Linked DNA regions of Piscinibacter sp. HJYY11. The protein of the gene in region 1 binds, or shares a complex with, the protein of each later gene. Links are inferred from orthologs where the notes say so. Each region holds a gene or a part of one and is shown on either strand. Other genes may lie near its edges.

Region 1 (4,576 bases):
CTCACTCGAGCTGCCGCCCTTCAGCTGGGAAAGTGCCAAGGAGCTCGTCATCCCCACGCTCACCATCGCGCTGCTGGGTGGCGTGGAGTCGCTGCTGTGTGCCCGCATCGCCGACAACCTCACCGGCCCGCCCCGGCACGATCCCAACCAGGAGCTGATGGCCCAGGGCGTGGCCAACATGGTCGTGCCCTTCTTCGGCGGCATCCCGGTCACCGGCACCATCGCCCGCACCGTGACGAGCATCCGCGCCGGTGCGAAGACACCGGTCGCCGGCATCGTGCACTCGCTGACGCTGCTGCTCATCGTGCTGGTGGCCGCGCCGCTCGCGATGAACGTGCCGCTGGCCGTGCTGGCCGGCATCGTGCTCTTCGCCGCGTGGAACATGGGCGAGTGGCACGAGTTCGCCCGCCTGCGCCGCTTCAGCGTGCCTTACCGCACGGTGTTGCTGGGCACCTTCCTGCTGACGGTGATCTTCGACCTCACGGTGGCCGTGCAAGTCGGCCTGGTGATGGCCTGCGGCTTCTTCATCTACCGCATGAGCACGCTCTTCCGCGCCGACCTCGCCACCGACAGCCCGCCCGGCGTGCAGGTCTACCGCCTCTACGGCACGCTCTTCTTCGGCGCAGTCGGCAAGGTCGAGGCCATCTCGCAGCAGCTGCCGCCCGGCACCCATGCCGTGGTGCTGGAGATGCACCAGCTGGTCTCGATCGACAACTCCGGCCTCGATGCGCTGATGCAGCTTCACAAGGCCCTCGAACGAGAGGGCATCCGCCTCATCCTGTGCGATCTGAACGAGCAGCCGCGCGAAATGGTGCGGCGCGCCGGCTTCGACGCCGCGCTGGGCATCGACAACATCACCACCCACCTTGGGGGGGCCCTGTCACGCGCCATTCCACCCACCCGCTGAGCTATCCTGCCGCGCTGGGAGAATGTGAATCGCCATGAGTTTCCTCAACGACCTCAAGCGCCAGGCCGACGCGCTCAAGACCCAAAGCACGGAAGACCTGGCCCTGCTGGCCCGCAATGCCGCGTTGGTCGAAGGCGCCTGCAAGACGGTGTGGCAATACTGGCTCGACCTGGCGCAACAGCTCAACGTGCTGCAACCCACGCCGCCGCTGCGCTTTTCGCTCGACAAGGTCACCGCCCTCGACAACCTCAAGCGCAGCGATTTCAAGGTCGACGCACGCCGCAAGCAGCTGCGCGACCAGGAGGTCCATGACCACGTGGTCATCCATGCGATCCAGAAGACCGGCCGCACGATCACCCTCAGCAAGGATTTTCCGCCGGAAATCGAGCGCCTCGAGGCCCGGCTGCGCCAGGCCGGCATCACGCCCGACACGAAGTGGGTGCGCAACCAGGAAAACGGCCGGCTCGAAGAGGTGATCTTCACCTTCAAGGCCGACGTGAGCTTCATCGCCCGCCTGCTGCCCGACCATGACCAGGGCGTGGTGCGCTTCCAGCTCAACAACTTCGACAGCCTGGAGACGGTGACGACCGAGTTCCCCGCACGCGACGTGGGCTCCGACCTGCTGGACCAGCTGGCCCGCTGGATGGTCGGCCAGCCGAACGACTTCCTGCGGCGTGCGAGCCAGGTCAAGCGGGTCGAAGCCTGACCGGCACCGGTTGGCACGCCCCGAGCGCTTAAAATCCCGGCTTCACTCCGGCGCCTCCGGGCGCCCTGACCGCCATGCCGCTGTTCTGGAAGCCGTACAAGTCCGAGATCACCTCGTTCATCGATGAACTGAAGGCCAAGCGCCCCACGCTCGAGGAAGAGCAGCGCCGTGGCCGGGCCCTGCTGTGGGACAAGCCGGTGGATCGCGAGGCGCAGGCCGAATACCGCGAAGCCCGCGTGCCGCAGCAGCCGTACGTCTACCAGAACAACACGAAACGCTGAACGCGTTGTCTCGAGTGGATTCCGAGGTGATGGCGCCCGACGAGGCGCCCGAGACGGCAGTGGTTCCGCAGGTGGTGGACCACATCGCCGTGGCGCGCCTGTATGGCGAGCCGCTCTTCCAGCTGCCGCAGGACCTGTACATCCCGCCCGATGCGCTGGAAGTCTTCCTCGAAGCCTTCGAAGGCCCGCTCGACTTGCTGCTCTACCTGATCCGCAAGCAGAACTTCAACATCCTCGACATCCCGCTGGCCAGCGTCACGCGCCAGTACCTCGCCTACGTCGACCAGATTCGCAAGACCAACCTCGAGCTGGCGAGCGAGTACCTGCTGATGGCGGCGATGCTGATCGAGATCAAGTCGCGCATGCTGCTGCCGCCGAAGAAGGTGGCCGAAGGCGAAGAGCCGGAAGACCCGCGTGCCGAGCTGGTGCGCCGCCTCCTGGAGTACGAGCAGATCAAGTTGGCCGCCGCGCGCCTCGATGCGCTGCCGGTGCTGGGCCGCGACTTCCTGCGTGCACAGGTGGTGATCGAACAGTCACTCACTCCCCGCTTCCCCGACGTCAACGTCGACGAGCTTCGGGCCGCCTGGCAGGACATCCTCAAACGCGCCAAGCTCAACCAGCACCACACCATCACCCGCGAGCAGCTCTCGGTGCGCGAGCACATGAGCATCGTGCTGCGCCGCTTGCAGGGCCGCCGTTTTGCGCTCTTCGAAGACCTGTTCGAGCTGAACCGCGGCCCGCAGGTGCTGGTCGTCACCTTCATCGCCATGCTGGAACTGGCCCGTGAGCACCTGCTCGAAGTGACGCAGGCCGAGGCCTTCGCGCCCATCTACGTCCGCCTGGCCTACCAGCCTGCCTGACCGCCGCTGCTGCACAGCACCATCTGCTGCACGCATCTGGTTAGACTGCCCGCCGTATTCATCTCCCGGGAACCCGCATGCAAGAAACCGCCGTCCGCGTCCACCCTCGCAAGCCTGCCGCACCCGCGGCCGCCAGCCGCTGGACCGTGGCCGAAGTCGAGGCCCTCTTCGACCTGCCCTTCACCGAGTTGATGCACCGCGCACAGACCGTGCACCGCGAGCACTTCGACCCGACCGAGGTGCAGCTGTCCACGCTGCTGTCGATCAAGACCGGCGGTTGCCCCGAGGACTGCAGCTACTGCCCGCAAGCCGCACGCTACGATACCGGCGTCGAGGCCAGCAAGATCATGGACTGCGACGCCGTGCTCGACGCCGCCAAGCGCGCGCAGGCCGCCGGTGCCACCCGCTTCTGCATGGGCGCCGCCTGGCGCTCGCCGAAGGACCGCGACATCGAGAAGGTGGCTGAACTGGTGAGCGCCGTGAAGTCGCTGGGCCTGGAAACCTGCGCCACGCTGGGCATGCTGGAAGACGGCCACGCCGAGACGCTGCAGCAAGCCGGCCTCGACTACTACAACCACAACATCGACACTGCACCCGACAAGTACGGCGACATCATCAGCACCCGCCAGTTCCAGGACCGGCTCGACACCCTGCAGCGCGTGCGGGGCGCCGGCGTGAAGGTATGCTGTGGCGGCATCGTCGGCATGGGCGAGACACGTACGCAGCGCGCCGCACTCGTCGCCGAACTCGCCAACATGGACCCATACCCCGAGTCGGTGCCCATCAACAACCTCGTGCAGGTGCCTGGCACGCCGCTGCACGGCAGCGAGAAGCTCGACCCGCTCGAGTTCGTGCGCACCATCGCGGTCGCCCGCATCACCATGCCGAGGTCGCGTGTGCGCCTGTCGGCCGGCCGCCAGCAGCTCGGCGAAGCGGTACAGACCCTGTGCTTCCTGGCCGGAGCCAACTCCATGTTCTACGGCGACAAGCTGCTGACCACCGGCAACCCCGACGTGCAGGCCGACCAAGAGCTGCTGGCCAAGCTCGGGATGACGACCTCATGAGCGGCGCAGAGCAATCCCTGTACGGCGGCGGCACGGCCGCGCCGAAAGAGCGCAAGCCCGTCACGCTGCACCGCATCCGCGAGATGCAGGCCGCCGGTGAGCCGATCACCATGTTGACCTGCTACGACGCCAGCTTCGCGAAGCTGCTCGACGCCGCCGGGGTCGACACCCTCCTGATCGGAGATTCACTCGGCATGGTGCTGCAGGGCCGATCAAGCACCCTGCCGGTCACGCTGGAAGAAACGGCGTACCACATCCGCAGCGTGCAGGCCGGCAACCGCAATGCCTTCGTCCTGGGCGACATGCCATTCGGCAGCTACCAGGAATCGAAAGAGCAGGCCATGCGCAGCGCCACCGTGCTGATGCAGGCCGGCGCGCAAATGGTCAAGCTCGAAGGCGGCGGCTGGACGCCCGAGACGGTGCGCTTCCTCGTCGATCGCGGCGTGCCGGTGTGTGCGCACCTAGGCCTCACGCCGCAGTCGGTGCACGCGATCGGCGGCTACCGCATCCAGGGCAAGAGCGCCGATGGCGCGGCCATACTGAAGCAGCACGCCAAGGAGCTGTCGGACGCCGGCGCCGCGATGTGCGTGCTCGAGCTCGTGCCCGCAGCGCTGGCCAAAGAGATCACCCAGAGCGTCGCGATGGCCACCATCGGCATCGGCGCGAGCAGCGCCTGCTCGGGCCAGGTGCTGGTCCTGCACGACATGCTCAACGTCACGCAAGGCAAGCTGCCGCGCTTCGTGCGCAACTTCATGGAT
Region 2 (5,714 bases), 3.8 Mb from region 1 along the record:
TGCTGGATGTAGCCCACGCTCCACGCGACCGAGCGGGCCTGCAGGTGCACGGCGAGCTGCGCATCGTGCTGGCTGGCGAAGGTGTCGAGCTCCTTGGCGCGCAAAGCGGCGTCGAGCATGTCGGGGAAGTCGGCCATCGCCCCGATCGCGTCGGCCATCGGCTGGATCTTCTGCACGAACTCGGAGTACTCGATCTCGTTCATCGCGCCAGTGCGGTTGGCGAGTTGTACGCCGGCCTGCAGCTCGCCGTAGTGGCGGCCGGGCAGCGGCGCCTCCCACTCGCCGGTCTCGGTGTTCAGGCCCTCGATCAGGAAGGGCTTGCTGCCCGCGCGGCGGGTGGTGGGCTGGTGGGCCAGCACGAGCTCGCCGGTCACTGGCGATTCGAGGGTCAGCGTGGCGATCGCGTCGACGAGCGCATCGATGCGCTGCGTTGCACGGCGCACCGTCGCGATGGGCAGCGGCGAGACGGGCTTGTCGTCGACCGTGATCGGGGCCGCATCGAGCGGCAGAGCGTCGGTGGGCACATCGCCCAGCACCGGCTCGATCAGGTCGCGCGGCTCCTGGCGCTCGCGCGGCTCAGGCGTCGGTTGCTCGGCCCGCTTGGGGCCGGCCTTGCGGGCCTGCCACGCGCCGTGCGCCACCACGCCGGCCAGCACCACGCCCCCGAGGCCCGCCAGCGCGATGGTCAGGCTGTTCATGGGTTCAGGCCGCTTCCGCCATGCTGACCGCGGATTCCATGTCGACCGCCACGATGCGCGACACGCCCTGCTCCTGCATGGTCACGCCGATCAGCTGCTCGGCCATCTCCATCGCGATCTTGTTGTGGCTGATGAAGAGGAACTGCGTGCCGCTGCTCATCTCCTTCACGAGCTTGGCGTAGCGCTCGGTGTTGGCGTCGTCGAGCGGCGCGTCCACCTCGTCGAGCAGGCAGAACGGTGCCGGGTTCAACTGGAAGATCGCGAACACGAGCGCGATGGCCGTGAGCGCCTTCTCGCCGCCCGAGAGCAGGTGGATGGTGCTGTTCTTCTTGCCCGGCGGCTGGGCCATCACCTGCACGCCCGCATCCAGGATCTCGTCGCCCGTCATCACGAGCTTGGCCTGGCCGCCGCCGAAGAGGCTGGGGAACATGCGGCCGAAGTGCGAGTTGACCTGGTTGAAGGTGTTGCCCAGCAGGTCGCGCGTTTCCAGGTCGATCTTGTGGATGGCGCCTTCGAGCGTGGTGATGGCTTCGTTCAGGTCGGCGTTCTGCGCGTCGAGGAAGGTCTTACGTTCGCGCGAAGCCGTCAGTTCATCGAGGGCCGCCAGGTTCACGGCGCCGAGGGCGTTGATCTCGCGGTTGATGCGATCGATCTCGCCTTGCAGGCCGTAGAGCTTGACGTTGTTCTCGGCGACATTCTTCGCCAGCGCTTCGAGGTCGACCTCGGCAGCGGTGAGCTGCTCCATGTACTGCGCGCCACCCAGCTGGGCGGCCTGCTCCTCGAGCTGCAGCTTGGTGATGCGGTCGCGCATCGGCTGCAGGCTTTGCTCGTGCTGCAGGCGTTGCTCGTCGGCGCGGCGCAGGCGCAGGGTCAGGTCGTCGTATTCGCTGCGCTTCGCGCCGAGGGCGGCTTCGCGCTCGAGCTTCACGGCGAGCGCCGCTTCGAGGCCGGCCTGGGCCGAGGCATCGGTCAGGCGCGTCAGCTCTTCCTGCAGCTGCACCGCCGATTGTTCGTTGGCGGCGACCTGCTGCGTCGCGGTCTCGATGCTGCGTTGCAGCTCGCTGCGGCGCGCGGCCAGCGAGCGTGAGGAGAACTGCGCCTCCTGCGCCTGGCGCTCCAGCGAGCGAAGCTGCTCGCGCGCTTCGGCCAGCTTGCGCTCGGCGGTGATCACCGCTTCTTCCAGCTCGGCGTGGCGCTCCTGCGTGTTGGCGAGCTGCATGTCGAGCTCTTCGAACTTGGCCTCGCCGGTGGCGCGGCGCTCGTTCAGCTCTTCGAGCTGGCCGTCGATTTCGGCGAGCTCGGCATCGAGCTGGCCACGGCGGGTGCTCGTCGCTTCGGCCTGCTGCGAGAGGCGCAGCAGCTCAACGTGCAGCTGATGCGCACGGGTCTGCGTCTCGGCCGCTTCACGGCGCGCCGTCACCAGGCGCTGCGACGCATCGGTGTACGCCGCCTCGGCACGCACGAGGCTGCTGCGCGACTCTTCGGCGATCAACGCCTGCGCCTTCGACTGGCGCTCCAGGTTCTCGATCTCCTGCGCGCGGGCCAGCATACCGGCCTGCTCGGAGTCGGGCGCGTAGAAAGAGACCGCGAACTGGCTCACCGCATGGCCCTCGCGGGTCATGATCACTTCGCCGTGCGTCAGCTTGTCGCGCGCGGCAAAAGCTTCGTCGATGTTGGCGGCGGTGTAGACACCTTCGAGCCAGTCGTTCAGCAGCGCCTTCAGGCCCGCATCGCCCAGGCGCAGCAGGTCGCTCAGGCGCGGCAGCGTCTGGTGCGTGTTGGTGATCGCGGCCTGCGGCGGCGTGTAGAACGCCAGCTTGGCCGGCGGCGCGTCGGAGGCAAACGCACGGGCCGTCTCGATGCGGCCGACCTCGAGCGCGTTGATGCGCTCGCGCAGCGCCGATTCAAGCGCCGTCTCCCAGCCCGACTCGATGTGGATCTTGGTCCACAGGCCCTGCAGGCCATCGAGCCCGTGCTTGGCGAGCCAGGGCTTGAGCTTGCCTTCGGTCTGCACTTTTTCCTGGAGCGCGCGCAGCGCTTCGAGGCGGGCACTGAGGTCGGCTTGTTTGCCGCTCTCGGCGTTGACCTGCTCCTGCTTCGTGCGGCGGTCTTCGTCGAGCGCCGGCACCTGCTCGCTCAGCTCGTGCAGGCGCTCGTCGGCCACGGCCTGTGCCTCTTCGGCGACGGCGGATTGCTGCTTCAGCTCTTCGAGCCGCGCCGTGTCGGGCGCAGCGAGTTGCCGGCGCTCGCCATCGAGGCGCTCGCGGCGGGCGTTCAATTGACGGCGCTGGTCGTCGATGTTGCGGCTCTCGGCGGCCAGCACCTGGATCTGCTGCTGCACGCTCGTGACCGAGCTGCGCTGCTCGTTGGCGCGTGCCTGCGCGGCGCGCACCGCGTCTTCGGCGTTGGGCAGGTTGCCGGCCTGCTCTTCGGCTTGCGCGGCGAGGATCTCGCTCTGCTCATCGGCCGCGGCGATCTGCTCGGCGATCTGCTCCAGCTCCACCTGGGCCTCGGCCTGTCGCTCTTCCCACTGCTCGTTCTGCGCCTTCAGCTCGGTAAGGCGCTGCTCCACGCGCTGACGGCCTTCGACCACATAGCGGATGCGCTCCTCCAGCCGGCTCACTTCGAGCGAGGCTTCGGCGAGCGAGCCTTGCGCGGTGTGCAGCTCGTCGCTTGCGGCGTAGTGCGCCTGGCGGATCGTCTCCAGCTCGGCTTCGCCGTGGCGCAGCTCGGCCATGCGGGCTTCGAGCGCGTTGGTCGCTTCAAGCACTTCCTTCTTCACGCGCTCCTGCTCACTCGCCGCGTCGCGGTGCTTGAGGAACCACAGCTGGTGCAGCTTGAGCGAGCCGCTCTCCTGCAGCGCTCGGTACTGGCTCGCCACCTCGGCCTGCTTCTCGAGCTTCTCGAGGTTGGCGTTCAGCTCACGCAGGATGTCTTCGACGCGGGTGAGGTTCTCGCGCGTGTCTTTCAGCCGGTTCTCGGTCTCGCGACGGCGCTCCTTGTACTTGGAGACACCGGCGGCTTCTTCGAGGAAGAGACGCAGCTCCTCGGGCTTGGATTCGATGATGCGGCTGATCGTGCCCTGGCCGATGATGGCGTAGGCGCGAGGGCCGAGGCCGGTACCGAGGAAGACGTCCTGAACGTCGCGGCGGCGCACCGGCTGATTGTTGATGAAGTAGCTGCTGGTGCCGTCGCGCGTGAGCACGCGTTTCACCGCGATCTCGGTGAACTGGTTCCACTGGCCGCCGGCGCGGGCGTCTTCGTTGCTGAAGACGAGCTCGACGCTTGCGCGGCTCGCGCCCTTGCGGTTGCCCGAGCCGCTGAAGATCACGTCCTGCATCGACTCGCCGCGCAGTTCGCTGGCCTTCGACTCACCGAGCACCCAGCGCACGGCGTCCATGATGTTGGACTTGCCGCAGCCGTTGGGGCCGACCACGCCGACGAGCTGCCCTGGAAGCTGGAAATTCGTGGGCTCGGCAAAGGACTTGAAGCCCGAAAGCTTGATGGAATTCAGACGCATGGAGAGAGCTGTCCGGGTGCGGCTCAGGCATCACGCCGAGCGCTTCTAAGTGCTTGATTTATTTAGGAAATTCCGCTATCCAGCGGCTTTCCAGCGAGGCGCGATGATACCATCGCCCCCCTCGCGAAACCCCCGTAGAAACCTCTCGAAACGCCCTTCCCCGCCATGGCCAAGATGTCCTCCAAAGTCGCCGCCCCGAAGCCCAAACTCAACCAGCGCGAGAAACCGGCCAACCCGCCCACCGCGCCGAGCAAGGACCTGCAGGTCTTCCCCAATCCGGCGCCGCAGCGCGACTACGTCATCCAGTTCCAGGTGCCGGAGTTCACCTGCCATTGCCCGCTGACCGGCCAGCCGGACTTCGCGCACTTCACCATCGACATGATTGCCGACAAGCTCTGCATCGAGCTGAAGAGCCTGAAGATGTACTTCTGGAGCTATCGCAACGAAGGCGCGTTCCACGAGAAAGTGACCAACACCATCCTCGACGACATCGTGAAGGCCACCAACCCGCGCTTCGTGCGCATCACCGCCAAGTGGTACGTGCGCGGCGGCATCTACACGAACGTGGTGGCCGAACACCGGCAAAAGGGCTGGAAGCCGCAGCCGGTGGTCGATCTGCCGAAACACGTGGAAGAGCGCGGCCTCCTCTGAGCGATCAGCGCATCGGCGCACCCAGCGCCATCGTCCAGTAGTGGGTGTAGGTGCTGCGCGGCCCGCCGAGCGCGCAGGCCACGCCCACGTGCACGAGGTCCGGCTTCATCAGGTTGGCGCAGTGTCCCGGGCTGTCAAGCCACTGCTGCACCGTCCCGTCGACCGAGCCACGGCCGCCGGCGATGTTTTCAGCCAGCGTGCGCCAGTTGTAGCCCACGGCATCGGCACGCTGGCGCAACTCGGTCTTGTCGGACCCGGTGTGCGAGAAGAAATTGCCGGCCACCATGTCACGCGAGTGCCGCTCGGCGGCGCGGGCGAGCGCGTCGTTCCACACGAGCGGTGGGGCGGGGCCGAAACGGCCGGCGCTGCCGCAACTGGCGCCACGGGCCCGGGCCGCATTGACGCGGGCCAGCACACTGGCCTGCAGGCTGGCGATGCCGCAACTGCGCGCCGCCGGCGCGGCCGGGGCCGGTGCCGGCGCCGCAGCTGGCGGCGGGCCCGCCGTGCAGGCCACGGCCGAAAGCCCCAGCAGCAAGGTCGAGATGAGCGTTCTTCGCATGCCGAGGTTGCAGCAAACCGCGGTCCGGCACTTCATTTGCCGGGCTTTGCACATGGCCACACACGACATCCGCATCGGCATCTCCGGCTGGCGCTACGAGCCTTGGCGAGGGGTGTTCTACCCCGAGAAACTGGCGCAGCGGCGCGAGCTGGAGTACGCCTCGCGCATGCTGCCCACGATCGAGATCAACGGCTCGTTCTACTCGCTGCAGCGACCTGAGTTCTATGCGCAGTGGGCGGCCGACACACCCGACGATTTCGTCTTCGCGGTGAAGGGGCCGAAGTAC

What was found. The genes of interacting proteins can lie anywhere in the genome.
Region 2: the proteins of JI745_RS22165 (region 1) and smc are in contact, whole or in part, in a crystal structure (PDB 3ZGX), measured with the Bacillus subtilis proteins. The link is inferred for Piscinibacter sp. HJYY11 from one-to-one orthologs.

The regions. Positions count from the first base shown.
Region 1 is NZ_JAERQZ010000001.1:4,730,763-4,735,338, reverse strand. The notes cover bases 875-3,838. They hold JI745_RS22165 (ScpA family protein), read left to right. Parts: upstream 875-1,923; coding sequence 1,924-2,754; downstream 2,755-3,838. Other genes in these bases: panB (3-methyl-2-oxobutanoate hydroxymethyltransferase), read left to right, coding at 3,815-3,838; bioB (biotin synthase BioB), read left to right, coding at 2,832-3,818; JI745_RS22170 (DUF3460 family protein), read left to right, coding at 1,688-1,894; JI745_RS22175 (hypothetical protein), read left to right, coding at 942-1,613; JI745_RS22180 (SulP family inorganic anion transporter), read left to right, coding at 875-907. In the rest of the region: more of JI745_RS22180, read left to right, coding at 1-874; more of panB, read left to right, coding at 3,839-4,576. UniProt on the Bacillus subtilis protein: Participates in chromosomal partition during cell division. May act via the formation of a condensin-like complex containing Smc and ScpB that pull DNA away from mid-cell into both cell halves.
Region 2 is NZ_JAERQZ010000001.1:923,785-929,498, forward strand. Bases 503-4,604 are described here. They hold smc (chromosome segregation protein SMC), read right to left. Parts: upstream 4,219-4,604; coding sequence 703-4,218; downstream 503-702. Other genes in these bases: JI745_RS04170 (cell division protein FtsZ), read right to left, coding at 503-698; queF (preQ(1) synthase), read left to right, coding at 4,393-4,604. In the rest of the region: more of JI745_RS04170, read right to left, coding at 1-502; more of queF, read left to right, coding at 4,605-4,869; JI745_RS04185 (CAP domain-containing protein), read right to left, coding at 4,874-5,428; JI745_RS04190 (DUF72 domain-containing protein), read left to right, coding at 5,481-5,714. UniProt on the Bacillus subtilis protein: Required for chromosome condensation and partitioning.